DNA from 4 places in the Catenuloplanes indicus genome. Region 1 is predicted to be linked to each of the others. Evidence: riboswitches for the same ligand, from Rfam matches in the RefSeq annotation. Region 1 holds a riboswitch; each other region holds the start of a gene.
What was found. Region 1 has a riboswitch for cobalamin ahead of J2S42_RS31555 (CbtB domain-containing protein). Riboswitches for the same ligand answer to the same signal wherever they lie in the genome.
Positions count from the first base shown of each region.

Region 1 (7,556 bases):
CGCCCCGAGCCTTCGATGATCGCCCAAAACCCGTCGATGTCCATGTCTGCCCCCGTCCCCGAGCGCATGATCGTAAGCTTCGCCGCCGACACCCCGGAAGCGCGGGGCTCCAACAGGCACCGCGTCAGTGGCCACCTTCAAGCGGACGCGGCCACGCCGATGGCCAACTTCGAGCGGACTGGCCATCTATCGACGGACGGGACATCACCGTACGGCCACCGCGGGTGGGAAATGTCGTACCCGTCGATTAGTATGTGTGTTCGAAAGACACCACCCCACCAGGGAGGATCTTCAACCGTGCCCACTCTCGAGACCGATCTCACGCCGTACGCGACGATGCTCTCGTTCACCCGCTACGTCGGCCGGACCGGGCCGAAAAAGGCCTCCTTCGTCAGCGGGCTCCGCCGGGCGCGGCAGGCCAAATCGGGCTTCAACCCACACGGTCAGCTCGTCAAGGCGCTCAAGGCCGACATCCAGTTCCGCACGCCGGGCACGCATCTCGCGGCCGTGGTCAAGGCGGTCAAGCCGCGCTGGCAACCGCTCTACGAGGTGTCGGCCGCGGGTGCGACGCGTTACGTGGAGACGCTCGGCGACCTGGACAAGGTGTGGCTCGCACAGACGCGGGACGCGCTCGCGGTGATCGGCGGACTGCCCGTCAAGATCAACCCCCACCTCGGCCTGCGGTACGAGGGGGGCCGCGCCGAGGCCGTCCGCCTGCACTTCGACGAGGCGCCGCCCGGTGACGAGGCCGTGGTGGCCACGCTGCACCTGATGGCCGCCCACATGGACCAGATCCTGCCGCACGCGGAGCCGGTGCTGGTCGACGTGCGCCGCGGCGACGTCTTCCGCGCCAACCCGGCCACCAAGCCCGCCGACATCCACCGCTGGCTCACCGGCGAGGCCGCCGCGTTCGCCGCGATGTGGTCCACCGCTGCCTGACCACTCCGGCCCGACCACCCCCGCCGCCTGACCGACCCCGCCACCCGCCCCCTGCCAGCTGGCCGCCCCGGCCGTCTGGCCGACATCGCGCCACCTGGCCGACATCGCGCCACCTGGCCGACATCGCGCCACCTGGCCGACATCGCGCCACCTGGCCGACCCTGTCACGTGGCCGGCATCGCCGGCTGAACGGCATCGCCGGCTGAACGAGCCCGCCGACCGCGCGGCCCGGCGGCCCGCTTGCTGCGGGTTGCCGGGCCGCGCGTCACTCGGACGCGCCCGATTTGCGGTAAATCCGGTTTTTGCGGGCGAAGCCGTCTAAGGTGCTGACCGGGAAGCACTCAGGTGCCGTTCGGTTGCGACGATCGTGTCCCGTGAAGCACGGCAGCGATCGCCGCAGGATCGCGGAATCACGAGCTCGGGGGACCGTGATGCGCAGGACCATCAGCCGTTGCCGGCACGCCGCACGCAGGGCCGGCCGGGCCGGATTCACGGCCGCACTCTCGATCGCGGCTCTGACCGCACTGCCCGCCGTCGCCCACGCGCAGCCCGCACCGGCCGCGGGCAAGGCGGCCGTCAACGTCAAGGCAGCCGTCAACGTCAAGGCGGCCGGGCACGAGCTGGTGTTCGTGCGGGACGGGAACGTCATGCTGCTGCGGGGAGCCGTGGAGAAGCGGCTCACCACCGGTGGGGGCGCGGCGCGGCCGCGGTGGTCGCCGGACGGCAAGCGCATCGCGTACCTGTTGAAGAACCGCATCTGGGTCATGAACGCGGACGGCAGCGGGCGGCGCGATCTGGGTGCGCACGCGTCCGGCGGTGCGGACTGGTCGCCGGACGGGAAGTGGCTGGCGTTCGCGGCGCCCGGGTGCACCGGCGGTCCGGTCGTCTACCGGGTCGCGACCAGCGGGAAGACCACGCCGGAGGTGCTGTTCCCGGCGGAGTGCAAGGGGCAGCCGCTGCCAGCGGAGAAGCCGGAGCCCGCCCGCGGCGGCACGCTGAGTGAGCGGATCGCGGTGGACGACACGGTCTCCTGGGCGCCGGACGGCAAGCGGATCGCCTTCCGGGGCGGGATGTGCGAGTCGATCTACGACGCGTGCCTGACGATCGGGACCGTGGCGGACGCGGGTGAGCGCGCGGTGGCCACGTTCGGCGGTGGGGGCCAGAAGAGCGGGTCCGCGACCGTGCCGTCGTGGCGGCCGGACGGGGCACGCCTGACCTGGACCGCGAGCACGTCCGCAAAGTTGACCGTGATCGAGTACGACCCGGCGACCGGCGCCAAGCGCACCCTCGGCGTGCCCGGTGACCGGGAGCTGAGCTACCGGACCGCGCGCACCGCGTACCTCACCGGGGAGCGCGACGGACGCTCGTGGATCTTCCAGCTGGACACGTCCGGCAGCACGCGGACCGCGCTGCGCCAGGGATCGCAGCCGGAGCCCCGTCCATAGACGAACTTTGACCTAAGATAGCCGCGGAGCCGTACGGGCCCGCCGCGCGGGAGGCAGGGCAGAGCCTCCCCCTCACCAGCCGGCCGGGAGCCTCGCCACGCTGCAGTTCTCCACCGCAGCGAACCCGTTCGGAGATGAATCATGCCCGTGAACCGCCGACGGCGCCCCCGTCTTCCCGGCATCCTCGCCACCATCGTGACGATCACCGCGGTCGTCCTCGCGCTGATCACCATCCGGCCCGCGCTGGCCGGCAACGACCTCGAGGCCCAGGCCGATCCGGTACGGATCATGGCGCTGGGCGACTCGATCACCGGCTCGCCCGGCTGCTGGCGCGCGCTGCTCTGGCAGAAGCTGCAGGCCGCCGGCGTCACGAACACCGACTTCGTGGGCACGCTGCCGCCGCAGGGCTGCGGCTTCGCCTACGACGGCGAGAACGAGGGCCACGGCGGCTACCTGGCCACGAACATCGCCGGCCAGTCGCTGCTGCCGGGCTGGCTGGCCGCGACCGACCCGGACGTCGTGATGATGCACCTCGGCACGAACGACGTGTGGAGCAACATCGCACCGGCCACGATCCTGGCCGCGTTCTCCACGCTGGTCGACCAGATGCGTGCCGGTAATCCCGGCATGCGCATCCTGGTCGCGCAGATCATCCCGGTTGACCCGCCGAGCTGCACCGAGTGCGCGGCGCGGACCGTGGCGTTCAACGCGGCGATCCCGGCGTGGGCCGCGTCGAGGAGCACGGCCGCGTCGCCGATCACGGTGGTGGATCAGTGGACCGGTTTCGTACCGGCGACCGACACCGGCGACGGCGTGCACCCGAACGCGGCCGGCGACGCGAAGATCGCGAACAGGTGGTATGCGCCGCTGGTCGCGGCCATCAACGGCACCCAGCCCACGCCGACGCCGACCGGCACCGGCAGCCCGTCGCCGACGGCCGGCCCGACGCCCGGACCGACCGGCAGCCCCACGCCCACCGGCGGCTCCGGCGGGGGCTGCACCGCCACGTACACGATCGTCGGTCAGTGGCAGGGCGGCTTCCAGGGCGAGGTGGTGATCGCCAACGGCGGTAGCGCGGCCAGCCGGTCGTGGACCGCGCGGTTCGCGTTCGGCGCCGGGCAGACCGTGTCGCAGGCGTGGGGTGGGAATGTCACCCAATCGGGTGTCGATGTCACGGTGAGCAACGCGTCCTGGAACGGCGTGCTCGCGCCGGGCGCCTCCACCACGGCCGGGTTCATCGCGTCGTGGACGGGGAGTAATCCGACTCCTGCCACTACCTGCACTTTCGGATAAACACCCGCAAACAACCACTAAACCCCAGCACGGGTACGGCGGGAGCTGCGCTTCTGTCGTACCCGCTGGGTATTGTCTTGGGTCTGATGAGTATCGAGACGAACACTGATCTTGACGAAGCGCTCCAGCTGTCCGCGGACATGGAGGCGCTGGCCGATCAGATCAACGCGCTGCCTCCCGCCCGGGTGCGGACGTTCCATCCCCGCCGGGGGCGGATGAGTCCGAAGCACCACGACGCGATGGAGCGGCTGTGGGAGAGCCACGGCGTCGACGTGCCGCTCGACCCGGCCACGGCGCTGCCGCTCGACCTCGCCGCGCTCTTCGGCCGCGAGGCGCCCACGGTGCTGGAGATCGGTTCCGGCATGGGTGAGGCGACCGTGGCGATGGCCGCGGCCGACCCGGAGCGCGATTACCTGGCGGTCGAGGTGCACACGCCCGGCGTCGGCAACCTGCTGAGCATGAGCGAGCGCCGCGGCCTAACGAACGTGCGGGTCGCGCTCGGCGACGCGCTGACGCTGGTCGGTCACCAGCTCGCGCCCGGCTCGCTGGACGCGATCCACGTCTTCTTCCCGGACCCGTGGCCGAAGGCGCGGCACCACAAGCGCCGGCTGATCCAGCCCGCGCACGTCGGGCTGCTCCGCTCGCGGCTGCGCCCGGGCGGCACGCTGCACTGCGCCACCGACTGGGCGGAGTACGCGGAGGCCATGCTGGAGACGCTGACCGCGGAACCGGGCCTGACCAACGCGTTCGACCGGTTCGCGCCGCGGCCGGAGCACCGTCCGATGACGAAGTTCGAGCGCCGTGGCATCGCGGCCCACCGCCGCATCTACGACGTGATCTTCCACCGCTCCCCCACCGAGGACGAGCAGGTCTAGAGCCGGTCATCGAGGCGCCGTGCACGCTGTGCACGGCGCCTCGATCATGTGGGGCATCGATCACCAGCTCTTGTCCGCGGAATTCGGGCGGCGGTACGCTGCGCGGGCCATGGTGCTCGGGAAGCCGGTGTGATTCCGGCGCGGTCCTCGCCACTGTGACCGGGGAGTGCCCGCTCCACCCTCGCCACCGGATCCTCGCGGGTCTGGGAAGGCCGGGGCGGGCGTGATGATCCGGGAGCCAGGAGACCGGCCATGGCGACGCATCACATCGCCACGAGGCATGGACGAGAGGATCATTCATCATGCCGTCCCACGTTTCCGCACCGGCCGTCGACCCCGCCGTCGCCCCGATCCGGGTGCCGCTGCTCGCCTGGCTGCTGGCCGTCGTCGCGCTCGTCGTGTTCTACCTGCTGCTGCAGGAGAACGGGCTGGTCACGACCGGCGCGGTCGCGGAGTACCTGCACGAGTTCACCCACGACGGCCGGCACGCGCTCGGCGTTCCGTGTCACTGATGGGCGCGGTCACGCTGGGCGGCGTGCTGCGGCGGGGCGCGCTCGCCGGCGTCGCGGCCGGGGTGGCCGCCTCGCTGGTCGCCTTCGTCGTCGTCGAGCCGGTCATCGAGCGCGCGCTCGCCGTGGAGGAGGCGCGCACCGCGGGTGAGCCCGCGGAGGAGGCGCTCGTCGGCCGCGCCACGCAGATCGCCGGCGGCATGGTGGCCGCGCTCGCGGTCGCGGTCTGCCTCGCGCTGGTGCTGGCCGTGGTGTTCGCGCGGGTGCGGCACCGGCTGCCCGGGCGCACCGACTTCGGCCGGGCGACGCTGCTGGCGTTCCTCGGGTTCGTGTCGTTCGCACTGGTCCCGGCGCTGAAGTACCCGGCGAACCCGCCCGCGGTCGGCGACCCGGACACGGTGGGCGCACGCACCGCGCAGTACCTGTCACTGATCGCGGCCGCGGCGGCGATCTCCTGGCTGGCCGTGCTGGTCCGGCAGGTGCTGGTGGCCCGCGGGCAGTCGGCGCCACTCGCGGTGACCGCCGGCGTGCTGACCGGGATCGCCGGCTACACGGTGCTCATGCTGATCTGGCCGGCCACCGGCGGAGAGCTCCCGGCGGACGTGCCGCCGCAGCTGATCTGGGACTTCCGGGTCGCGTCGCTGGCCGAGCTGGCCGCGATGTGGGCGACGATGGGCGCCACGCTGGGCCTGCTGCTCACTCCACGGTCGCCGAGGGCGGTCCGCCCGGACGTGGCCGCGACCGCGGCTTGACCCACCAGGCCGCCGCCCGCTGCTCCGGGCGGCGGCCGTGCGTGCCGCTCCGGCATGGCGCCGAGCGGTGCGGAATCGGGCGGTGGGGCGCGGACGTCGTACGCGCCGGTCCGTGATTTGCCGGTTTTGAGGCAGCTCGCCGCTTTAACCTGACAGGAGAAGAGCAGGCGCGACGAGAGGAACGGGCCGGTGGCGACGACGGGCAGCACCGCCGTGACCGGCACGGACGCGGACTGGGTGCACGTCTCGCGCCGCTCGCTCTCACAGGACGCCGCGGACCGGCTCGCGGAACTGGCCGCGCGGGCGACCGGCGCGCCGACCGGCCTGGTCCAGCTGCTGGAAGGGCGCCGCATGCTGATGAGCGGCGGCTACCACCTGCCCGCCGCCTGGGCCGACCTGGGCGCGATCCCGGCCGCGTCCACGCTCGCCGGGGTGATCCTGGACTCCGGCTGCCCGCTGGTCGTGCACGACGTGCTCGACGACGCGCGGGTACCGCCGGACGCGCCGGTGCGGCAGGCGGACGCGCGGGCCTACCTCGGCTATCCGGTCCGGTCCCGGACCGGCGCGGTGGTCGGCGTCTGCGCGGTGGTCGACTACACGCCGCGCGACTGGACCGCGGCGGAGCAGTCCGTGGTCGGGCACGCGGCCGAGGTGTGCGGCACGTTCGTGGCCGAGCGGGAGGCGCTGGAGAACGCGGACCGGCACCGGCGCTTCCTGGACGCGGTGCTGGACAACCTGCACGACGGCGTGGTCGCCTGCGACGCGGCCGGCCGCCGGGTGCTGATCAACGCGCCGATGCTGCGGTTCACCGGGCGTACGCCGGAGCCGTTCGCGTCCGGCGGCCACCCGCTCGACTTCGGGCTCCGGCACGCGGACGGGCGGCCGATGGCGCCGGACGACACGCCGCTGTCCCGCGCGTTCGCCGGTGAGGAACTGCACGGGCTGGAGGTGCTGGCGGACTCGCCGATGCAGCGCCCGCGCGTGCTGCTGGTGGACGGCCAGCCGATCGCGGACGCGTCCGGTGAGCGGCTCGGCGCCGTGATCGCGCTCCAGGACGTCACCGAGCTGAAGCGCACCGAACGGTTCCGCGACTGTGAGCTGGCGGTCGCGTCCGCGCTGGCCGAGGCCGCGAGCGCGACCGAGGCCGGGCCACGGGTGCTCGAGGCCGTGGTCCGCACGCTCGGCTGGGCGCACGCGGAACTGTGGCTGGTCGACGGCCCCGGCGGCGTGCTGCGGGCCGCCGCGCACTGGAGCGCGCCGGGCAGCGTGGCCGCGATGCACGTGCCGGATCAGCTCGCGTACGGCCAGGGGATCTCCGGCAAGGCGTGGCTGACCGGCGAGCCGGTCTGGATCCGCGACCTGGCCGACGGTGAGGCGCTGCTGCCCGCGGACACGATCGAGACGTCGCAACTGCACGCCGCCCTGGCCATCCCGGTCCGGTCCGGCGACGACACGCTCGGCGTGCTCGCGTTCTTCGCCGAGGTCGTCGAGGACCCGGAGGACGCGCTGGTCGCGCTGCTGGCCGGGATCGCCGCGCACGTCGGCCAGTTCCTGGAGCGCCGCCGGGCCGAGGACCTGGAGCTGCAGCTGGCCCGCAGCAAGGACGAGTATCTCGCGCTGATCGGGCACGAGATGCGGACGCCGCTGACCTCGATCAGCGCGTACACCAGCCTGCTCCGCGAGGCCACACCGGCGCAGCTGACCGCGGACGGCCCGGCGCTGCTGGAGGTGATCGACCGCAAC
Region 1 is NZ_JAUSUZ010000001.1:6,941,816-6,949,371, reverse strand. It holds gene J2S42_RS31580 (DUF4240 domain-containing protein) at 1-44, opposite strand, end outside; gene J2S42_RS31575 (hypothetical protein) at 253-939, shown strand; gene J2S42_RS31570 (TolB family protein) at 1,371-2,384, shown strand; gene J2S42_RS31565 (cellulose binding domain-containing protein) at 2,526-3,677, shown strand; gene trmB (tRNA (guanosine(46)-N7)-methyltransferase TrmB) at 3,818-4,552, shown strand; cobalamin riboswitch at 4,647-4,821, shown strand; gene J2S42_RS31555 (CbtB domain-containing protein) at 4,855-5,064, shown strand; gene J2S42_RS31550 (CbtA family protein) at 5,064-5,813, shown strand; gene J2S42_RS31545 (sensor histidine kinase) at 6,003-7,556, shown strand, end outside.

Region 2 (7,556 bases), 2.2 Mb from region 1:
GCCGGACCGCGGCCGCGGCGACGTCCCGCGTGGCGACGTGCGGCATCGCCAGATCCGGCCGGTGCGGGCCGTAGAACACGCCGTCCGTGATGATCGGCCCGACGTGCCGCAGCAGATTGTCCATGAAGGACGACGTCACCAGCGCACGGTACGCCGCGGCGGTCCCGGCGATCAGGTCGTCCATCGCGTGCGTGGCGGTCACCCGCCCGGCCCGCGCCGCGACCGGCGTCCCGCGCCCGAGCGCGGACACCGCGACCACCCGCCGGCCGGCGAGCGCGTCCAGCACCGGCCGCGCGAACCCGGCGAAGGCCTGATCCACCCCCGCCGCGGCCGGATCCGGCGGCACCAGCCAGAACACGGTGTCCGCACCGTCCACGGCCGCGGCCATCACGTCCGGGTCACCGTGCGAGCCGGTCACCACCTCGGCCTGCGCGGCGACTCCCGGCGCCAGCCGCGCCGGATCACGCGCGACCACCCGGACCGGCACGTCCGCGTCGAGCAGCCCGCGCACCACGTGCGCACCGATCTGACCGGTGGGAGCGGTAACTACGATCATCGTTTCTCTTCCTCCGTGCGGTATCGACGTGTCACAGTCAAACCCCACACCCCGGCGGTACGGAAAGACCGTCTGCGTCCGGATTGATACCGTGCTGGTATGAGTGGGCTGGAGACCCGGCAGCTGAGATACTTCGTCGCCGTGGCCGAGGAACGGCACTTCGGCCGCGCCGCCACCCGGCTCGGCATGGCCCAGCCGCCGCTGTCCCGCGCGATCCGCGACCTGGAACGGCAGCTGGGCGTCCCGCTGCTGGTGCGCACCACCCGTCAGGTGACGCTCACCCCGGCCGGCGAGACGCTGCTGGCGGACGCGCGAGTCGCCCTGGACGCGATCTCGACCGCGGAACACCGCGCCCGGCGAGCCGTGCGGCCGGTACTGCGGCTCGCACTCAAGGCGGACTTCGACGGCGGTCTGCTGCCGGCGATCCTGGACGCCTACGCCGCGGGCGGCCCAGCTACCGCGGATCGCGGCGCGGGGGTGCCGTTCGAGCGGTCACCCGGCATCGTGGCCGGGCCGTCACCCGGGGCACCGCTGCCACCGGTGGAGCTGTTGCTCGGCGGGCCGGGAGACCAGGAGCGGGCGCTGCGTGACGGGCGAGCCGACGTGGCGTTGCTGCCCGGTGCGTTCGAGGCCCGTGGCCTGGACGCCGAACCGCTGCTGACCGGCCCGACCGTGGTCGCGCTGGCCGCGGCCGACCCGCTGGCGGCGCGCACGGTCATCCGGCTGCCCGACCTGGCCGGCCGCCGGCTTCCCTACGGCTCACCGGCCGAGCAGGGCCGGGTCGCGCCGCCGGCCGCACCCCGGCTGCGCGACCTCTCGCAGATCTTCAGCCTGGTCGAGGTGGGCAGCGCGGTCTGGTTCCTGCCCGAGTGGGTGGCGCGGCGCTTCCCCCGGCCGGGCATCGCATACCGGCCGGTACCGGATCTGGAACCGGTGTCGCTCTCCGTCGTCTGGCCGGCCTCGTCCCGCTCCCCGGCGGTCGCCGCCTTCGTCCGCGCCGCCCGTACCGTCGCCGACTCCCAGCCCGCCGCCGCGCTGCACTGAGCCCCGGACGCCCGGGCACCGCCGGGACGAGCGCCGCCTTCGCGATCGGCAAATACCAAATCTCGGCGCTCCGCGTCCCTTCTCGTCTTACCGCCTGCCAAGTATCGAAATTCCGGCCGCGCAGCGCCCGGAGCGATCCGCTGGCAGCCGTCGCGGAGCGCCCGGAGTGATCCGCCGGTGGGCCGCCGCGAAACGCCTGGAACGATCCGCCGGTAACGCCGCGAAGGGGCCCGGAACGATCCGCTGGTGCGGCTGCGGTCACCGGCGGGTCCGGCACACCGCCTACCGCATCCTAGGAGGCTGGCCTGTTTGCGGCCGGACTCCTCTGGCGGCGTCACCACCGGCCACCGGAACCGCCGGACCCAGCCGCACCGGCCGCCGGAACCGCCAGGCCCGACCGCATCGGCCACCGCCCGAACGACCAGGCCCGACCGCACCGGCCACCGCCGGACCCCGCCGCACCGGCCACGAACGCCGCGATCACCGGTCGACGCGACGATGCCGGCGAAGATCGGAGCCCAGCCCCAGAAGGCGTACGCCGGAGGGGTGATCACCGTGTCGTACCGGCGGGTCCGTTCGCCGTTGCCGAAGACCGCGCCGAGCGTGGGCGTGGCCACGAACGCGGTGGTCGCAGCGGCGAGCGTCAGTGAGCGGATGCGGTCGCCCGCCGGTACCTCCCATTGTGGACAGCTTAGTTTCTAAGCCATCGTATGCTCTTCCGCATGTCCGAGCATCCGTCCGCCGCGGGCGATCTGGCGTGGGCCGTGCACCACCTCGCCGTCGCCGCCGCCGAACTCGACGCGGCCGTCGCCCGCCGCATGGGCCTGACCGCGGGCGACTACCTCGCGCTCAAGCACCTCTCGATCTCCGGCGAACCGATGGGTCCGGTCGAACTCGGCCGGCTGCTGGGTGTCACGTCCGGTGCCGCGACCGGGCTGGTCGACCGGCTGGAGCAGCGCGGCTTCGCGAAACGGCGGCCGCACCTCACGGACCGGCGCCGGCAGACGGTCGCGATCACGCCGTACGCGCGGCAGCGGCTGGTTGACGAGCTGCGGCCACTGGCGGACGACATCGCCGACGCGGCGGCCGCGCTCACCGACCGGCAGCGCCGCACCGTGACCGACACGCTCGGCCGGCTCGCCGGCCTGCACCGCCGCCACGCCCGCTGACCTCATCCATCGCTAGGGTGCGGGCATGCCGCTGACGTTCCCCTCGCACGCCGCGTTACCGCTCCCGCTCAAATTGTGGCGGCCACGCTGGTTCGACGGGGTGGCGCTGGTGATCGGGTCGGCGTCGCCGGACCTGGCGTACGCGCTGGACGGCACCGTCCTGGAGTCGGTCCGCGGTATCGCGCTCTACCAGCTGGCGCACGGGCCGGCCGGCCTTCCGCTGTTCTGCCTGCCGGTCACGCTGGCGTGCGCGATCCTGGTGCGCCGGGCCGCGCCGGTCGTCGCCGCGCACCTGCCCGCGCGGCCGGTGTGGCTGGCGCCGCGCGACTACGGCGTGCTGGGCGCGAGCCGCCCGGCGTTCCTGGTGACCGTGCTGTCGGCGCTGCTCGGTGCCGCGTCCCACCAGGTCTGGGACGCGGTCACCGAGCACGCGCCGGTCGCCGATCTGGCCTCGACGGTCGGCGGCGCGATCGCCTCGCTGCTGCTGGCGGTCCACATCGGACGACGCCGGCTGCTGCGCGCCTGGCACGGCGATCCACCGGCCGTGGCGACGCGGCGGGGCCGGTTCTGGGGTGCCGCCGCGCTGGTGGCCGTGGCCGGCACGGTGCTGATCTCCCAGCTGCCGGGCGCCTTCCTGGTGCACACCACGGGCGCCCGCCTGATCGGCGTGTTCGCGCTCTCCCTGCTGACCGCGTCCGCGCTGCACACGGCGCCGTCCCCGGAGCGCGCCACACGCCACTGATCCGCCGCCGCGGCACCCGCCACCACGTTCCGTGACCCGCCGGCCTATCGCCGGTCCCGGCCGCCCCAGCGGTCGTCGTGCCGGGCGAGGTGCAGTGGGCGGCGTCGGCGCCAGCCGTGGCGTTCCAGGTCCGGGGTCTCCTCGAGGTGCGTGACCGGCCCCATGCACAGCCACGCGATCGGCCGGATCGTCGCCGGGATGCCGAGCAGATCGCGGACGAACTCCTCGCGGTAGAACGACACCCAGCCCACGCCGAGCCGTTCCGCGGTCGCGGCCAGCCACAGGTTCTGCACCGCGAGACAGGCGGAGTAGAGGCCGGCGTCCGCGATCGCGTGCCGCCCGAGCACGGCGGGACCGCCGCGGTCCGGGTCGTAGGTGACCACGATGGACAGCGTCGACTCCAGCACTCCGTCGATCTTGATGCGCGCGAACCGGGCCGCCGCGTCACCGTCCAGCGTGGCCGCGAAGATCTCTCGCTCCCGGCGTACGTGCGCGTGGAACTGCTCCCGCGCCGCGCGCCCGCGGACGATCACGAAATCCCACGGCTGGGACAGGCCCACGCTCGGTGCGGCGTGCGCGGCGTCGAGCACCCGGTCCAGCACGTCGTCCGGCACCGGCTCGCCGGTGAACTGGCCGCGCACGTCGCGGCGACGGTGGATGATCTCGTACAGGTCATGGTTCACGGCAGGCTCCCGCTGCGGTCCGGCCCCGGGCATGCCGGGGTCACCAGGCGCGAGGCCGGTCTTCGGACTCCCGGATCGTCACCTCACCGCCCGCCTTCCCAGCCGGTCAGGGCCAGTGGCCGCGCGTACGCGCATGGGCGGCGGCTCCCCGGTCACCGCGGCGGGCCCGTGCCGGATTCACACCGGCTTCCCGATTCTCCCGGCCGCCTCCGGCCGGGCACCTCGCAACAGTTCGTGCCACCCCGCACCCTACCCGTCCCGCTCGCGCGCCTCCGGGGCCGGATCCAGAACCCGGCGGTACGGACATCACAGCGGCCACGCCGGAAGTGGGAACATCAGCTCCGGACGTTCTTGATCTTGGGGGTGTGGCGGGCGGGTGGCGCTGGTGGACATTAGGGTCGGGGGGAGACGTCCTCATGCGCGAACCCGAGGAGACCGCTGTGTCTGTTCACCCCCGTGCCGGCCAGCCCGCGGAGCCGGGCGATCTGATCGATGTGGCGGAGTTGCTCGCCGCCTATCGTGATCGGCATCCGGATGTGAGCGTGCCCGCGCAGCAGGTGGCGTTCGGTACGTCCGGGCACCGTGGGTCGTCGCTGAAGTCCGCGTTCAACGAGGACCACATCGTGGCGATCAGCCAGGCGATCTGTGAGTACCGGGAGGAGCAGGGCGTCGACGGGCCGCTGTTCATCGGGCGGGACACGCACGCGCTGTCCGAGCCGGCCACGATAAGCGCGGTCGAGGTGTTCGCGGCGAACGGCGTCACCGTGCTGCTGGACAGCCGGGACGGGTTCACGCCGACGCCGGCGCTGTCGCACGCGATCCTGACCGCGAACCGGGGCAAGCGCAACGGGCTCGCGGACGGCGTGGTCGTCACGCCGTCGCACAACCCACCGGCCGACGGCGGCTTCAAGTACAACCCGCCGAACGGCGGCCCGGCCGACACGGACGCCACCAAGTGGATCCAGGACCGGGCGAACGCGCTGATCGCCGACGGCCTGACCGGCGTGCGGCGGATGCCGTACGCGCGCGCGGTCAACGCGGACACCACCGGCCGGTACGACTATCTCGCGTCCTACGTGGACGACCTGCCGTCCGTGCTCGACCTGGACGCGGTGCGCGACGCGGGCGTGCGGATCGGCGCGGACCCGCTCGGCGGCGCCAGCGTGGCGTACTGGGGCGAGATCGCGTCCCGGCACGGCCTGGACCTGACCGTGGTGAACCCGGAGACCGACCCGGCCTGGCCGTTCATGACGCTGGACTGGGACGGCAAGATCCGGATGGACTGTTCCTCGCCGTACGCGATGGCGTCGCTGATCGGCAAGCGTGACGCGTACCAGATCGCCACCGGCAACGACGCGGACGCGGACCGGCACGGCATCGTCACGCCGGACGGCGGCCTGATGAACCCGAACCACTACCTCGCGGTCGCGATCCAGTACCTGTACGGCTCCCGCTCCGGCTGGTCCGCCGACGCCGCGGTCGGCAAGACGCTCGTCTCCTCCTCGATGATCGACCGGGTGGCCGCGTCGCTCGGCCGCCGCCTGATCGAGGTGCCGGTCGGCTTCAAGTGGTTCGTGCCCGGCCTGCTCGACGGCTCCGTCGCGTTCGGCGGCGAGGAGAGCGCCGGCGCGTCGTTCCTGCGCCGCGACGGCTCGGTCTGGACCACCGACAAGGACGGCATCCTGCTCTGCCTGCTCGCCTCCGAGATCCAGGCGGTGACCGGGAAGTCGCCGTCCCAGCACTACGGCGAGCTGGTGGAGCGGTTCGGCACGCCGTCCTACGCGCGCATCGACGCGCCCGCCACCCGCGAGGAGAAGGCGGTGCTGGCGAAGCTGTCGCCGTCCCAGGTCACGGCGACGTCGCTGGCCGGTGAGCCGATCACGGCCACGCTCACGTCCGCGCCGGGCAACGGGGCCGCGCTCGGCGGGTTGAAAGTGACGACGGAGAACGGCTGGTTCGCGGCCCGGCCGTCCGGCACCGAGGACGTCTACAAGATCTACGCGGAGTCCTTCAAGGGCGACGACCACCTGGCGCAGATCCAGGAGGAGGCGCGGGACCTGGTGTCGGCGGCGCTGAAGGCCTGATCCCCGATCCCGGAGGCGGGATCTCGGCTCTCGGCGGCGGTCCGGTCACGCCGGACCGCCGAGCCGCCACCGGGCGCCGGAAAGGGGATGCGGCGCGGTTCCGTCTATCGGATGATCTTCGCTCGTGACGTATTCCGAAACGCCCGACGATCCGTGGACGGTGACCGTCAACCGGGCGAACGCGATCGCGTTCGCCCGCGGTATCGCCGTGATCGCCGCGGTCGGTGCCGCGGTCTTCTGGCTCATTCCCGCACCGGAGGACCCGGGCATCGCCGCCTGCGCGCGCCTCGAGGCGCACGCGGTCGCCGGTACCGTCCCGGACCTGGCCGAGCGCGCGCAGATCGGCAAGGACCTCGAACGGTCGGACGAGGAGGTGCTCCAGACCGCCGGCCTCTACGACCGCCTGCACCGCGACGGCGGCTCGATCCTCAGCGATGCCATCCCGCTGCCCCCGATGGACCTCGACGACATCAGCCCGCTCCAGACCGCCTGCGCCGCCGCGGGCATGCCCTGACCCGGACGGGCTCAGACGGGCCTGCGGGCTCAGACGGGCCTGCGGGCGAGGAGGAGGCGGCAGCGCGGGGTGCCGTCGCGGCGGTGGCCGAGCGCGGGGAGGTCGACGGCGTCGACGGTGAACCCGGCCGCGGTCAGCGCGGCCTGGATCGCGGGCTGCGTCATGATCCGGTAGTACATGACGAACGGCGGCCGCCACAGCGCGTTGCGCACCCGCATAGCCGCGTCGAAGCCGGTCGTCACCCAGTACGCCGGTGAGGTCACCGGTGGCGGCGTGCCGACCGGCACCGCGAACAGACCGCCCGGCCGCAGCGCACGGTGCACGCCGCCGAACAGCGCGGGACGCTCGGCCGGCTCGAAGTGGCCGAGCGCGCCGAACGTGACCGCGAGGTCGAACTCCGCGTCGAACGGCAGCTCGCGCGCGTCCGCCCGGACCAGCGTGGCGCCCGGGTGGGCCGCGCGGGCCCGGTCGAGCATCCCGGCACTGAAGTCCACGCCGGTGACCCGCTCGGTGCAGAGCGGCCCGAGCACGCCCAGACCGGCGCCGGTGCCGGTGCACACGTCCAGCCCGGTGCGGAACGGGCCGTGCGTGCGGAGCGCCGCCGCGGTCGCGTCGAGCAGCGGGTCCGGCGTACGGAACGGGGTGTGGTCGAACTTCGGCGCCAGCAGGTCGTAGCCGCGCTCGACCGAGGTCAGCGCCTGCCCGGCCAGCTCACGCAGCGACGGTCCGTGTGGCGAGAACACCGGCCGAGGGTACCCCGAAAG
Region 2 is NZ_JAUSUZ010000001.1:9,109,675-9,117,230, reverse strand. It holds gene J2S42_RS40905 (NmrA family NAD(P)-binding protein) at 1-556, opposite strand, end outside; gene J2S42_RS40900 (LysR family transcriptional regulator) at 656-1,600, shown strand; gene J2S42_RS40895 (MarR family winged helix-turn-helix transcriptional regulator) at 2,323-2,769, shown strand; gene J2S42_RS40890 (DUF4184 family protein) at 2,795-3,511, shown strand; gene bluB (5,6-dimethylbenzimidazole synthase) at 3,556-4,194, opposite strand; cobalamin riboswitch at 4,231-4,434, opposite strand; gene pgm (phosphoglucomutase (alpha-D-glucose-1,6-bisphosphate-dependent)) at 4,611-6,278, shown strand; gene J2S42_RS40875 (hypothetical protein) at 6,403-6,792, shown strand; gene J2S42_RS40870 (class I SAM-dependent methyltransferase) at 6,822-7,535, opposite strand.
Region 2: it holds a riboswitch for cobalamin, as region 1 does, so the genes downstream of both, bluB (5,6-dimethylbenzimidazole synthase) here and J2S42_RS31555 (CbtB domain-containing protein) in region 1, are expected to answer to the same signal.

Region 3 (7,556 bases), 6.5 Mb from region 1:
CGCGCTGCTGAGCACCTCGGCGGGCGGCCCGACGGCGACGACGGTCGCGGGCTCGGTCGCCCGGTCCGCGCCCGGATGCCAGCCGACGACGGCCAGCCGGTCGAAGAAGCGCAACGCCAGGTCGAGGTCGTGCACCGTGGCCACCAGCGTGCGGGACTGCGCGGCGAGGACGTCCAGCAGGCCGAGCTGCCAGGCGACGTCGAGGTGGTTGGTCGGCTCGTCGAGCAGCATCACCGGGCACCGCTGCACCAGGCCCCGGGCCAGCACCGCCCGGCGCCGCTCGCCGCCGGAGAGCTGGTCGCAGGCGGTGTCGATCCGGCCGGCCAGCCCGACCGCGTCGAGCGCGTCGCGCACCAGGTCCTGCTCGGCCCGGCCACCGCGCGCCCAGGGCCGGGTCTGCGGCACCCGGCCGAGCGCGACCATCTCGCCGACCCGCAGGTCCGCGGTCACGATGTCCTCCTGCGGCACGAACGCCAGCCGCCGGGCACGCTCACGCGCCGGCATCCGCCGCAGATCGACCAGCCCTTCCGACGCCAGCGGACCACCCCGGCCGGCCACCCCAAAGCCACCACCAGGCCCGCCGGAGGCCGCCACCGTGCCGGCATCGGCGGTCGCGGCAGGTGTGGCGCTGAAGGTTGCCGTTGCATCAGTGCCAGCGGGCACTGCCGTGCCGGCTTCGCCGATAACCGCTGTGCCGTCGCCGACTGGCGGTGCCGTGCCGGCGCCCGCGACCGCTTCTCGGCCGACATCGCCGATCAGCGCACGTCCGGCGCTGGGGGTCAGCACGCCGGCCAGCACGCGCAGCAGCGTCGTCTTTCCGGCGCCGTTCACGCCGATGATGCCGAGCCGCATGCCGTCCGGGACCTCGAGGTCGACGTCGCGCAGCACGACACGGCCGCCGAGCCGGGCCGCGACGCCCTCCAGCCGGAGTGCGATCACCGGTCACCGCCGAACCGGTACTGGGTCCGGCCCATCAGCAGCAGGAACAGCGGCGCCCCGAGCACGCCGGTCACCACGCCCAGCGGGATCTCCTGCGGGCGTACCGCGACCCGGGCGAGGACGTCGACCCACACCAGGAACACCGCGCCGGTCACGGCCGCGACCGGCAGGACGACGCGGTGCCGTGCGCCGACGACCAGGCGGGCGGCGTGCGGCACGATCAGGCCGACGAAGCCGACGCCGCCGCTGACCGCGACCAGCACGCCGACCAGCACGGACAGGCCGACGAACAGCGTGGTCCGCAGGCCCGCCACGCTGATGCCGAGTGCGGCGGCGGTTTCCGGGCCGGCGGCCAGCGCGTCCAGCCACCGGTGGATCGCCAGCATGCCGGCGCCGAGCACCGCGACGAGCACGGCGGGGATCCACAGCTTCTCCCAGGTGGCGCCGCCGACACTGCCCAGCATCCAGAACATCACCGAGTTCGCCGCGCGTGCGTCGTCGCTGAGGAAGACCAGCAGGGACGCGATCGCGGACAGGCCGGAGGAGAGCACCACGCCGGACAGCACCAGCCGCAGCGGGGTCAGACCGCCCTGCGCGGTGGCGATCAGCCAGATCAGCACGGCGGAGCCGACCGCGCCCAGTAGCGCGCCGGCCGAGACGGCGTAGATGCCGAACCCGGCGAGTGCGCCGGTGGTGATGGCGGCGGTGGCGCCGACCGAGGCGCCGGAGCTGATGCCGAGCAGGTACGGGTCGGCCAGCGAGTTGCGGACCAGGGTCTGCATGCCGGCACCGGCGACTGCCAGGCCCGCGCCCACGACCACGGCCAGCAGCGCGCGGGGCAGGCGCAGTTCCCAGACGATCACGTCCCAGCGCCCGGGTGCGGCGCCGGTGAGGCGGTCGGTGACGGCGGCGACGACGTCGGCCGGCGGTATGCGTTCGGAGCCGAAGGCCAGCGAGGCGATCACGCTCAGCACGGCCGCCACGGCCAGCACGATCATGAGCGGCCAGAACGGCAGCCGCCGGGGCGGTCTCAGGTGCACGGCGAGGGGAGCCTCTCGGTCCGGAGACCCTGATCGCGAGAGTCCATCGACAGCAAGGTGAGCCGACAGGTCTTCGGACTCGGGGTCAGCCGGTGGCACGGCCTTCCCAGGGAAGGGTCCCCAGTGGCGTCGTCGTGCCGCCGTCGCCCTTACCGCTGCGCGCCAGTCCCGGAATCGCACCGGAGTTCCCTGGCATCCGTCAGGATGCGGTCGACTCGCGCCGGACAGTAGCACACGCGTCCCGCCGGCCGGTTCCGGCGACCGGCGGGACGCGACGGCCGTCACTGCGGCGTGGTCAGCCCGTACTTCGCGCGGAACTTCTCCACCCGGCCCGCGGTGTCCAGCAGCCGCTGCTTGCCGGTCCAGAACGGGTGGCTGGCCGCGGAGATCTCCACGTCGAGCACCGGGTACGTGTTGCCGTCCTCCCATTCGACGGTCCGGTCGCTGGTGGCCGTCGACCGGGTCAGGAACGAGAAGCCGGCACTGCGGTCGCGGTAGACCACGTAGTGGTACGACGGGTGGATTCCGGATTTCATGGCGATGGTTCCTTTCGTTGACGATCCCTACGCCTGCGCGTGCGAGGCGCGGGTGAGTTCCGGCAGCGGGAAGCAGCCGGCGAACGGGTCGTCCCAGCCGCGCCAGCCGTCCGCGCCCTCGGCCAGTTCCGCGTCGGTGAGCAGGCACGCGGTCAGGTCGCGGTGCAGGTCGGCGGCGTCGGTGTCGACCCCGACGAAGACCAGCTGGGTGTGCCGGTCCCCGTAGTACGGGTCCCAGTCGACGTCGGCGGCGAGCCGGCGCCGGTCGCCGGCGTGCGCGAGGTGGGCCGCCGGCAGCGCGTCCAGCCAGTGGCCGAGCGCGCAGAGCGAGATCGCGTACCCGGCCGACTCCCAGACCAGCGTCGTGTCCGGCTGACTGGCGATCCAGCAGACGCCGCGTCCCCGTACCGTCTCCCCGGTCACGCGTTCCAGCAGTGCGTGCAGGCGCCGCGGATGGAACGGCCGGCGTGCCCGGAACAGCAGCGACACCACGCCGCAGTCCGGCGCCGGCTCATCGGCGCCGACCGCGTACCCCTCCAGGCTCCGGGTCAGCGGATCCGGCGCCGCCGGGTCGTGACGCGCGACGGCCGGCGGCGTGACCGACCCGGCGGGCAGGTGCACGTGCGCCGCCCACGGCGCGAGCCGGTGCAGCAGGACCTGCAGCCGCGCCGTCTCCAGCCCGCCGCCGGGCGCCTCCCCGTGCAGCACGACCGTGTCCGCGTACTCGATCTGATGGCAGACCACCTCGGCCACGGACCGCCGGTCGTCGTCGGCGGCGTGCAGCCCGCGATCGGCGAGATCATCGGTGCTGTCCAGGTCGTCGAGCAGGTGCGCGGCGTCGGCGACGGTGACGTAGGCGCCGATCCCCAGCCGCCGGTGCACCGCGTGGTGGTGGGCGTAGGCGTCGGCGAACATCCGCGGCTCGATCGCCTCCGGCAGCACCAGGACCAGATCAACCCCTTCGTGGGTACGGGTGAGCCGCTCCAGCAGCGGAAGCAGTTCCTCCCGCAGCGTGCACGACACGCACCCGTGCACCAGCGTGACCGGCACGTCCTCCAGGACCGCGGCCGCGGTGCTGACCCGGCGGCGCAGGTTCCCGGACACGTCGTAGCTGATCAGCAGCGCACCCGCGGCCCGCACCGCCCGCGCGGCCGCGAGCGTGGCGCCCGCCCGGAAGCCGCTGACCACGGTGAGCGCGACCCGGTTCTGCGACGTCATCCCGGCGCGGCCGATCAGGCGTGCGCGGGGTGCGCGTCGGCGGGGTCCCATTCCGGGAACGGGTCCGGCAGCGCACGCCAGGCGTCCTCGCCGGCCGCGATCTCGGCCGGTGTGAGCAGGCAGCCGCGCAGGCCCCGCTGGATCCGGCCGATGTCCAGACCGACCCCGATGAAGACCAGTTCCTGGGTACGGTCGCCGAACCGCGGATCCCAGCGCCGCTCCAGCAGGGCCCGCTCGTCCGGGTCGTCCGGCCACTCACCGGTCGCCGCGACGGACAGCCCCGCCGGGTCGAACCGGCCGCTGGGCCCGGCCTGCGACCACAACCCGATCGTGTCCGGCCGGCTGGCCAGCCAGAAGAAGCCCTTCGCCCGCAGCACGCCGGACGCGACGACGTCCCGCTCCAGGAAGTCCATCAGCCGCTGCGGGTGGAACGGCTCGGGCGCCCGGAACACGGTGCTGCTGATGCCGTACTCGAGGGTCTCCGGCACGTGCTCGCCGTTGAGCTCGGCGGCCCAGCCGGGCGCGGTCTCGGCCGCCTCCATGTCGAAGCGGCCGGTGTCGATCAGTTCGCTCGCCGCCACCCGGCCGAACGTGGTGCAGACCTGCCGGGCGCGCGGGTTGAGCCGGGTGACCAGCGCCCGTACCGTGTCCAGCTGCGCCGGTGTGACCAGGTCGGTCTTGTTGATCACGACCAGGTCGGCGAACTCGATCTGGTCCACGATCAGGTCCGCGACGGTCCGGTCGTCGTCGTCGAACGCGGCGATCCCGCGGCTCTCCAGCGACTCACCGGCGGCCAGGTGGGCCAGCACGTGCGGCGCGTCGACGACCGTGGCCATCGTGTCCAGCCGGGCCAGGTCGTCCAGCACCGCGCCGTCGGTGTCCCGCACGCCGAACGCGAACGTGGCCGCGACCGGCATCGGCTCGGAGATGCCGCTGGACTCGATCAGCAGGTAGTCGAACCGGTCCTGCCGGACCAGCCGGACGATCTCCTCGAGCAGGTCGTCGCGCAGGGTGCAGCAGATGCACCCGTTGGTCATCTCGACCAGCCGCTCCTCGGTCCGGGACAGCGCGCCCCCGTTCCGTACCAATGCGGAATCGATGTTGATCTCGCTCATGTCGTTGACGATGACCGCGACGCGCAGCCCGTCCCGATTCGCGAGCAGGTGGTTGAGCAGCGTCGTCTTCCCCGAGCCGAGGAACCCGGAGAGCACCGTCACCGGCAGCCGGTTCACGGCGCGGTCACCTGCCGTCCCCGGTAGAGCCCGCAGTGCGTGCAGGCCTGATGCGGTACGACCGCCTCCCGGCGCGGGCAGGGGCAGGTCGCCAGCACGGGCGGGCTCGCCTTCCACCGCGCACGGCGGTGCCGCGTGTTGGCGCGCGAGGTACGTCGCTTCGGAACAGCCATCGTCGGCTCCTTTCGCTGAGCCTAGACGATAACGGTTCCCATTTTCAGCTCTGCGGCCGCCCCGCCGTCAGCAACCGGCGCAGGAACGGTGCCGTCGGTCCGGGACCGGCCGCTACCTGCGCCGGCGTACCCGTGTTGATGATCCGGCCGCCGGCCCGGCCGGCACCCGGGCCCATGTCGACGATCCAGTCCGCCGCGGCCGCGGAGTGGATGTCGTGCTCCGCGATGACGACGGTCTGACCCCGCTCCAGCAGCAGGTCCAGGGCCCGCATCAGCCGCTGGGCGTCGTCCGGGTGCAGGCCGGTGACCGGCTCGTCCAGGATGATCAGGCCGGGGTCGCCGCGGCGCCGGCCGCGGAGCACGGCCCGGGCCAGCTTGATCCGCTGTGCCTCGCCGCCGGACAGCGCCGTGCCGCTCTCCCCGAGCGTGAGGTAGCCCAGGCCGATGCGGTCCATCGCCGCGAGCAGCGCGCCGAGCGGCTCCGGCTCGTCGAACACCCCGGTCGCCTCCGCCACGGTGAGCGCCAGCACCTCGTCGATCGCGAGGCCGCGGTAGGTCACCGCGAGCACGTCCGGGGTGTAGCGGCGCCCGTCGCAGGTCTGGCAGACCAGGTACGTGTCGCCGAGGAACTGCATGTCCAGCTTGATCTGACCGAGCCCCTGGCAGGTCTCACACCGGCCGCCGGCCGAGTTGAACGAGAAGACCGACGGGCTGGCCAGCCCGCGCGCGTGCGCCTCCGCCGTGCTCGCGAACAGGGCCCGGATCTGGTCGAACGCCTTCGTGTACGTCGCCGGGTTCGACCGCGGCGTCCGACCGATCGGAGTCTGGTCGACCACCGTCACCCACCGCAGGCCGCTCAGCCCGGAGATCTTCTCCACCGCCGTGTACGGCCGCCCGGTCAGCCCGGCCTCGACGGACTCGGCCAGGATCCGGTTGAGCATGCTGCTCTTGCCGCTGCCGCTGATGCCGGTCAGACAGGTGAGCCGGTTGAGCGGGATCCGCACCTCCGGCGCGGTCACGTTGTGCACGGCCGCGTGGTGCAGCGTCAGCCAGCCGGTCTCCGCGGACGGTGGCCGTTCCGTGCGCCGCAGCCGGTAGTGCGGTTCCCGCAGGTAACGGCCGGTCACCGAGTTCGGGTGCGCGGCCACGTCCGCGGGCGTGCCGGTCGCGATCAGCGTGCCGCCGTCCCGTCCGCCGCCGGGACCGAGGTCGATCACCCAGTCGGCCCGCGCGACCAGATCCGGGTCGTGCTCGACGAGCAGCACGGTGTTGCCGGCGTCGCGCAGCTCGCGCAGGATCGCGAAGAGGTGGTCCTTGTCCGCCGGGTGCAGGCCCGCGCCGGGTTCGTCGAAGACGTAGGTGAGCCCGGACAGCGCCGTGCTGATCTGTGCGGACAGCCGGGCGCGCTGCAGCTCGCCGCCGGAGAGCGTGGGCGTGCCGCGGCACAGCTCCACGTGCCCGAGACCGAGCCGGATCAGCAGGTCGAGCCGGTCGCGCAGCTCCGGCAGCAGGACCCGGCCCACGGTACGCTGCGCGTCGTTGAGATTCGCGCCGACGGCCCCGACCCAGCCGCGCACCTCCTCGACCGGGCTGTCCACCACGTCGCGGTAGGTCAGGTCCCGCAGCGTGACCGTGCGCGCGACGGTGCCCAGACCGGTGCCGTCACAGGCCGGGCACGGCCGTCGTTCCAGGAACGGCCGGTAGAGTTCCTTGGCCTCGTCATTCGCGGCCGCGGCGTACGCGGTCTCGATCTCCGCGACCGCGCCGGTCAGCACAGCGTCCGCCCGGTAGAGGTATCTGCCGGAGCCGGTCAGCGTGGTCTCGATGGTCGCGCCCCCGGTACCGTGCAGCGCCGCCCGCCGGAACCCCTCGGGCTGCTCTGCCCAGGGCCGCGTCAGGTCGGTGCCGTGATGGGCGGCCAGCGAGGGCAGGTAGACGGCCTCGTTGGACAGCGTGCCGCCGAACCACGGTGAGCCCTCCGGCACCGGAAGGTCCGGCCGCGGCACGATCAGGTCCGGGCGGGCCGAGACGATCTCGCGAGCGCCGATGCAGGTGTGGCAGATGCCGTCCCGGGTGTACGGGTCGAACTGTGCCGGGTGCAGCGGCCCGGTCCAGGCGCTGCCGTCGGCCAGTGGCGCCAGCCGGGCGAAGACCAGGCCGAGGTACGAGTCCACGCCGGTCAGCGTGCCGAGCGTAGAGTTCGGGTTGCGGTTGGCGTTGCGCTGGTCGACGGCGAGCGTCGCGGTCAGCCCGCGCACCCGGTCGATCTGCGGCCGGTCGCGTGGCGTCAGGAACTTCCGCACGTACGGGTCGAAGCCCTCGACGTAGCGCAACTGCGCCTCGGCGTGCAGCGTGTCCATCACCAGCGAGCTCTTGCCGCTGCCGCTGACCCCGGTGAACGCGCAGATGGTGTGGTGC
Region 3 is NZ_JAUSUZ010000001.1:442,498-450,053, reverse strand. It holds gene J2S42_RS02440 (ABC transporter ATP-binding protein) at 1-939, opposite strand, end outside; gene J2S42_RS02435 (FecCD family ABC transporter permease) at 936-1,937, opposite strand; cobalamin riboswitch at 2,027-2,209, opposite strand; gene J2S42_RS02430 (type B 50S ribosomal protein L31) at 2,261-2,515, opposite strand; gene J2S42_RS02425 (GTP-binding protein) at 2,543-3,733, opposite strand; gene J2S42_RS02420 (GTP-binding protein) at 3,748-4,965, opposite strand; gene rpmF (50S ribosomal protein L32) at 4,962-5,138, opposite strand; gene J2S42_RS02410 (excinuclease ABC subunit UvrA) at 5,183-7,556, opposite strand, start outside.
Region 3: it holds a riboswitch for cobalamin, as region 1 does, so the genes downstream of both, J2S42_RS02435 (FecCD family ABC transporter permease) here and J2S42_RS31555 (CbtB domain-containing protein) in region 1, are expected to answer to the same signal.

Region 4 (7,556 bases), 890 kb from region 1:
GGCGATCATGCCGCCGTGGTACTGGAAGTAGTCGTCCGAGTCCGCGATGTCGTGCTCACGCGTGTCCACGTTCTTCGCCGCGATCGACATGCGCTTGTAGACCGTTTCCATGTCGGCCCGCGCCGCCACGCCGTCCAGCCCGCGGCCGTAGGCGTAGCCGCCCCACACCGCGTACACCTCGGCCAGGTCCGCGTCGCCGCGCCAGTTCCGGCTGTCGATCAGCGGCAGGATGCCGGCACCGTAGGCGCCCGGCTTCGACCCGAAGACCCGCAGCGTGGCCCGCCGTTCGTCACCGTGAGCGGCGAGATCGGCCGCCACGTGCGCCCGGACGAAGTTGAGTTCCGGCGACTCGTCGAGCGAGGCGACCAACTGCACCGCGTCGTCCAGCAGCGCCACCACGTGCGGGAACGCGTCCCGGAAGAACCCGCTGATCCGGATCGTCACGTCCACCCGGGGCCGGCCCAGCTCGTCCAGCGGGATCACCGCGAGCCCGTTCACCCGGCGCGACGCCTCGTCCCAGGTCGGCCGTACGCCGAGCAGCGCCAGGATCTCCGCCACGTCGTCACCGGCCGTGCGCATCGCGGCCGTGCCCCACACCGACAGCCCGACCGACCGCGGCCACTCGCCGGTGTCCGCGCGGTAGCGGCCGACCAGCGAGTCGGCCATCGCCTGCCCGGTCTCCCAGGCCAGCCGGCTCGGGATCGCCTTCGGGTCCACCGAGTAGAAGTTCCGGCCGGTCGGCAGCACGTTGATCAGGCCGCGCAGCGGCGACCCGCTCGGCCCGGCCGGCACGTAGCCGCCGTCCAGCGCGTGCAGCAGGTGCGCCATCTCGTCCGTGGTGCGATCCAGCCGCGGCACGATCTCCGTCGCGGCAAAAACCAAGATCTTTTCAACCAGCTCCGGGGTACGTACGGCCGCGCGCGACACCGCACTCCGAGCGGCGGCGGGGTCCCACCCTGCCGTTTCCATCTCCTCGACCAGGGACTTCGCCACCGCTTCCACCGCGTCCACGTCGGACATCGACTCCGAGCCGTCCTCGGCCAGGCCCAGCGCCTCGCGCAGCCCGGGCAGCGCCGCGACCTGGCCGCCCCACATCTGCCGGGCCCGCAGCATCGCCAGCACCAGGTTGACCCGGGCCTCGCCGCGCGGCGGCTCGCCGAGCACGTGCAGCCCGTCGCGGATCTGCACGTCCTTGACCTCGCACAGCCAGCCGTCCACGTGCAGCAGGAAGTCGTCGAACTCCGCGTCGTGCGGCCGGTCCGTGATGCCCAGGTCGTGGTCGAGCTTCGCGGCCTGCAGCAGCGTCCAGATCTGCGCGCGGATCGCCGGGAGCTTCGCCGGGTCCAGCGCCGCGATGTTCGCGTGCTCGTCCAGCAGCTGCTCCAGCCGGGCCATGTCACCGTACGACTCCGCGCGCGCCATCGGCGGCACCAGGTGGTCGACCAGCGTGGCGTGCGCGCGGCGCTTCGCCTGCGTACCCTCGCCGGGGTCGTTGACCAGGAACGGGTAGATCAGCGGCAGGTTGCCGAGCGCCGCGTCCGGCCCGCACGCGGCGGACAGGCCCACGGTCTTGCCGGGCAGCCACTCCAGGTTGCCGTGCTTGCCGATGTGCACGACCGCGTGCGCGCCGAAGTTCGCCGCCAGCCAGCGGTAGGCGGCCAGGTAGTGGTGGCTCGCCGGCAGGTCCGGGTCGTGGTAGATCGCCACCGGGTTCTCGCCGAACCCGCGCGGCGGCTGCACCATCACCACCACGTTGTTGCCGCGCAGCGCGGCCAGCACGATCTCGCCGTCCGGGTCCTGCGAGCGGTCGACGTAGAGCTCACCCGGCGCCGGTCCCCAATGCTGCTCGGTGACCTCGCGCAGCTCCGCCGGCAGCGTGGCGAACCAGGCGCGGTACTCCGCGGCCGGGATCCGCACCGGGTTGCCCTCCAGCTGCTCCTCGGTCAGCCAGTTCGGGTCCTGGCCACCGGCCGCGATCAGCGCGTGCATCAGCGCGTCGCCGTCCTGCGCCGCCACGCCGGGGAAGTCGCCCACGTCGTACCCGCGCTCGGTCATCGCCTTGATCAGGCGCACGGCGGAGGCCGGGGTGTCCAGGCCGACCGCGTTGCCGATCCGGGAGTGCTTGGTCGGGTACGCCGACAGCATCAGCACGATCCGCCGCTCGGCCGGCGGGACGTGCCGCAGCCGCGCGTGCCCGAACGCGATGCCGGCCACCCGCCGCGCCCGCTCCGGATCCGCGACGTAGACGGTCAGCCCGTCCGCATCGGTCTCCTTGAACGAGAACGGCACCGTGATGATCCGCCCGTCGAACTCCGGCACCGCGACCTGGGTCGCCGCGTCCAGCGGCGACAGCCCGTCGTCGTTGCCGTCCCAGGTGGCCCGGTCGCTGGTCAGGCACAGTCCTTGCAGGATCGGCACGTCGAGCGCGGCCAGCGCGCCCACGTCCCACGCGTCGTCCTCGCCGCCCGCCTGCGCCGCCGCCGGCGCGATGCCCCCCGCGCCGCCCGCGGCCAGCACGGTCACGATCAGCGCGTCCGCCTCCCGGAGCGAGTCGAGAAGATCCTCCCCGGGAGTACGCAGCGAGGCGCAGAAGATCGGCAGCGCCTTCGCACCGGCCTCCTCGACCGCGTCCGCCAGCGCGTGCACGAACCCGGTGTTCCCGGCCATGTGGTGCGCCCGGTAGTACAGGATCGCGATCCTCGGCCCGTGCTCGTTCGCGCTCCTCTCCCGGGGCAGGCGCCCCCAGGCCGGAGCCGGTTCCGGCGCCGCGAACCCGTGCCCGGTCAGCAGGATCGTGTCGCTCAGGAAGTGGTGCAGCTCGGCCAGGTTCGCCGGGCCGCCGTGCGCCAGGTACATGTGCGCCTCGGCCGCCAGGTTCGGCGCCACCGTGGACCGCCGCATCAGCTCCGCGTCCGGCGCCTGCTCGCCACCCAGCACCACGACCGGCCGGTCCTGCGCCCGCAGCGCGTCCAGCCCTTCCTCCCACGCTCGGTAGCCGCCCAGGATCCGGACCACCACCAGCTCCGCACCGTCGAGCAGACCCTCGAGATCTTCCACCGCGGTACGGGCCGGGTTCGCCAGCCGGAAGTCCGCCCCGCTGGCACGGGCACTGAGCAGGTCGGTGTCGGACGTCGACAGCAACAGGACGCGGGCCACCGCGGGCTCCTCCCTGGGGTCCGCGCCCCAGATCGTGACGGTTGTCGCGGCGACCGGAGTCTCCTGGCTCCCGGATCGACGCTCGCCCCCACCTTCCCGCCGTACCGTCCGGCAGTGGTCTTGCTGGGGTCCGCTCCCCGGTGACAGTGGCGGGACCGCGCCGGCCTCGCACCGGACTTCCTCCACCGTCGCCGCGCGCTTGTGCAGCCCTCCCACTTTCCCGACCCCGCCACCCACCCGTCAAGCCACCCCCAGTGATCTTGCTCGCCCTCCCCGCTCTCCGAACGCGCCGCGTCTCGCTGTGGCGCTCCGGTCTCGCGGTGGTGACCCGGCTTCGCTGCGCCCTCGGTTTCGCTGCCCCCGGCTTCGCTGCGGTCAGCCGGCTCCGTACGGGCAGCCGGGCGCTCCGCGCTCGAAATATCGCAATATCCCACCCCGCGCGACAGGCGCCGTCGCCGGCGAACGACGCTGCTCAGCCCTGTGTGATCAATCAGTGGAGCGTTTGGGATATCAACTTCGCTAGATGACCTCCTTTTCGCTCCACTGATTGATCACACAGGCTTCAGACCCGCAGCGGATGCGATCACCAAGTGCGGCAGCGGCAGGCTTTATCCGGAAATTTCGGGCGGCTGGCACACCTGTCCGGTGCGGTTCGTGCTTGAGAACGTCGGCATCCGCCGGTTCCGCGGTTGCGGTCGGGTCCCGGGGTGAACGCGCCGGGCACGTTGCGCCCGACATTTCGACATTTACAGGTCTCGCGGTTGCGGTCGCCCCTCGCGCCAGACACACCGGGCGCTTCGCGCCCGACATTTCGGCGTTTAGCGCCGCTGGCCCCGCAGCGCCCCGCGCTTCGGCCCGAAACGTCAGTAGCGGCCGGGCCTCGGCATCGATCCCTCACCCCGGCCCCGGAACGCTCGGACCCGCGGACGGTGAGGCGTGCCTACGGCAGTGGTACGGACCCGGTGCGTGCGGCGGGCGCGGTTGTGACGCACGTCGGGTCGTGGTGGCCGAAGGTGAAACGGTCTCCGCGACAACCCGTAGTATCCGCCGCATGTCCCCGCTTCCCGCTTCCGATCACCGGACCGTGCCGCAGCCGGCACCCTCCGGCGTCTCCGGCGGCGTGACGCGCACCGGTCCGGATGCCTGCCCGACCGCGCTCCAGGTCCACGCGGCCGCGGACGGCGGCCTGGCCAGGGTGCGGATTCCCGGCGGCGTGATCACCGCGGACCAGGCCCGGGTGCTGGCCCGCGCCGCCCGCGACCTCGGCGACGGCCACCTCGACCAGACCTCACGCGGCAACCTCCAGCTCCGCGCGCTCCCGCCCGGTGCCGAGATCGAACTCGGCGCCCGGCTGGCCGACGCCGGCCTGCTGCCCTCCGCCACCCACGAACGCGCCCGCAACATCGTCGCCTCCCCGCTGAGCGGCCTCGACGGTGCCACGCTGATCGACGTGCGCCCCTTGATCGACGCGCTCGACCGGGCTCTGCTGGCCTCGCCCGCGCTGGCCGCGCTCTCCGGCCGCTTCCTGTTCGCCCTCGACGACGGGCGCGGCGATGTGGCCGCCCTCCGCGCCGACGTCTGCCTCGCCGCCACGAACACCACCGAGTTCGCGCTGCTGCTCAACGGCGTCGACCACGGCCTCCGCGTCCCCATCACCGCCGGAGCGAACAGTCCCGCACCCGCCGGCGCGAACAGTTCCGCGCCCGCCGAGGCGAACGGCCCCGGTCCCGCCGAGGCGAACGGCCCCGCGTCCGCCGAGGCGACGCTTTCAGGTGGCGCCCAGGTGGCCGGTGTCATGGTCGCGGCCGCGGAGGCCTTTCTCGCCGAGCGCGCGGCGCAGGGTTCCGCTGGCTGGCGCATGTCCGAGATCGATCAGGGCGCGGACCGCGTCGCCGCACGTCTCGGCGCGACCGTCGCCGCACGTCTCGGCGCGACCGCCGCCGCGGTCACCCCGGCCTGGACGCCGCCTGATCCGCCCGCCGGCGTGATCACCGGTGCCACTGGCGCCACCGCGCTCGCCGCGATCATCCCGCTCGGCCGGATCTCCGCGACCCAGCTCGACCTGCTCGCCGCCGTCGCCGCCGAGGGCGCGGGCGAACTGCGCTGCACGCCGTGGCGCGGCGTCGTCATCCCCGGCCTGCCGGACGCCGCCCGGCTGCCCGCCCTGGCCGCCGCCGGACTCGCCGTCGACAAGCACTCGCCCTGGTACGGCATGACCGCCTGCGCCGGCCGGCCGGGCTGCGCGAAGTCCCGCGCCGACGTGCGCGCGGACGCCACCACGGTCGCGCTCGGCCTGCCGCAAACCGCGCCGGGTCCGCTGCCGGTCCACTGGGCCGGCTGTGAGCGCGGCTGTGGTCACCCCGCCACCCCGCACGTGCGCGTCCTCGCCGAGCCCGGCGGCTACCGCGTCGACGTGCCCGGCCGCACGCCCGCGGTGGCCCTCACCGATCCCGGCCGTCTCGCGGCGGCCGTCGCGGCCGCGCGGGCGGCCGGCACCTCGAACACCGCACAGGAGACCGGCGCGTGACCGATTATGACTATGTCCGGGACGGCGCGGAGATCTACCGCCGCTCGTTCGCCACGATCCGGGCCGAGGCGCGGCTGGACGGGCTGCCGACGGACGTCGCGCGCGTCGCGGTCCGGATGATCCACTCCTGTGGGATGACCGATCTGGTGGACGACCTCGCGTACTCCCGGGACGTGGTGGCCAAGGCCACCGCGGCGCTGCGCGCGGGCGCGCCGATCCTCTGCGACGCGCACATGGTCGCGGCCGGTGTCACCCGGAAGCGGCTGCCCGCGGACAACGAGGTCGTCTGCACGCTGCGCGACCCGCGCGTACCGGCGCTGGCGGACGAGCTGGGCACCACGCGTTCCGCGGCGGCGCTGGCACTCTGGCGGGACCGCCTCGACGGCGCCGTGGTCGCGATCGGCAACGCGCCGACCGCGCTGTTCCGGCTGCTGGAGATGCTGGACGCGGGCGCGCCCCGGCCGGCCGCGATCATCGGCATCCCGGTCGGTTTCATCGGCGCGGCCGAGTCGAAAGAGGCGCTCGCCGTACACCCGATGGGTTGTGAATTTCTGGTTGTGCACGGCCGCCGAGGCGGCAGCGCGATGACCGCGGCGGCGCTCAACGCCATCGCCAGCGAGGAGGAATGATGAGCGGTCGGCTCTACGGCGTCGGGCTCGGACCGGGCGATCCGGAGCTGGTGACCGTCAAGGCCGCCCGCCTGATCGGCGCCGCCGACGTGATCGCCTTCCACAGTGCCCGGCACGGGCGCAGCATCGCGCGCGGGATCGCCGCACCCTACCGGCGGGACGGCCAGATCGAGGAGGCACTGGTCTACCCGGTGACCACCGAGACCACGAACCATCCGGGCGGCTACCGCGGCGCGCTGGAGGACTTCTACGCGGAGGCGGCCGCCCGGCTCGCCGCGCACCTCGACGCGGGCCGCGACGTGGTGGTGCTGTGCGAGGGCGACCCGTTCTTCTACGGCTCCTACATGCACATGCACAAACGCCTTTCCGCACGGTACGTCACGGAGGTCGTCCCCGGCGTCACCTCGATCGCGGGCGCCGCGGCCGAACTCGGCCGTCCCCTGGTCGAGGCCGAGGAGACGCTGACCGTGCTGCCCGGCACGCTGCCGCCCGCGGATCTGGCCGCCCGGCTCGCGTCGGCCGACTCCGCCGCGATCATGAAGCTGGGCCGGACGTTCGGCGCGGTCCGCGACGCGCTGGAGACCGCCGGCCGGCTCGACGACGCCTGGTACGTCGAGCGCGCCACCACCGCGCAGCAGCGCATCGCGCCGCTGTCCGAGGTGGACCCGGCGACCGTGCCGTACTTCTCGGTCGCGCTGCTGCCCAGCCGTGTGCACGCGGCGACCGCGGCCGCGCTGGCCTCGGCTGCCTCGGCGGAGGAGCCGGCCGGTGCGGTGACCGTCGTCGGGCTCGGGCCGGCCGGCCGCGAGTGGCTGACGCCGCAGGCACAGGAGGCGTTGAGCGCGGCCACCGACCTGGTCGGGTACGGTCCGTACCTGGACCGGATCCCCGGTAACCCGCGGCAGGTCCGGCACCCCAGCGACAACCGGGTCGAGTCGGAGCGCGCCGAGTTCGCGCTGACGCTCGCGTCCCGCGGCCGGCGGGTGGCCGTGGTGTCGTCCGGCGACCCCGGCGTCTTCGCGATGGCCAGCGCGGTGCTCGAGGTCGCCGCGACCGAGCCGTACGCGTCGGTCCCGGTCACCGTGCTGCCCGGCCTGACCGCGGCGCAGGCGGTGGCGAGCCGGGTCGGCGCGCCGCTCGGCCACGACTACGCGACCATCTCGCTCTCCGACCGCCTCAAGCCGTGGGACGTGATCGCGGAGCGGCTGTCCGCCGCGGCCCGCGCGGACCTGGTCATCGCGGTC
Region 4 is NZ_JAUSUZ010000001.1:7,836,504-7,844,059, forward strand. It holds gene cobN (cobaltochelatase subunit CobN) at 1-3,156, opposite strand, end outside; cobalamin riboswitch at 3,214-3,338, opposite strand; gene J2S42_RS34990 (ferredoxin-like domain-containing protein) at 4,208-5,683, shown strand; gene J2S42_RS34995 (precorrin-8X methylmutase) at 5,680-6,312, shown strand; gene J2S42_RS35000 (precorrin-2 C(20)-methyltransferase) at 6,312-7,556, shown strand, end outside.
Region 4: it holds a riboswitch for cobalamin, as region 1 does, so the genes downstream of both, cobN (cobaltochelatase subunit CobN) here and J2S42_RS31555 (CbtB domain-containing protein) in region 1, are expected to answer to the same signal.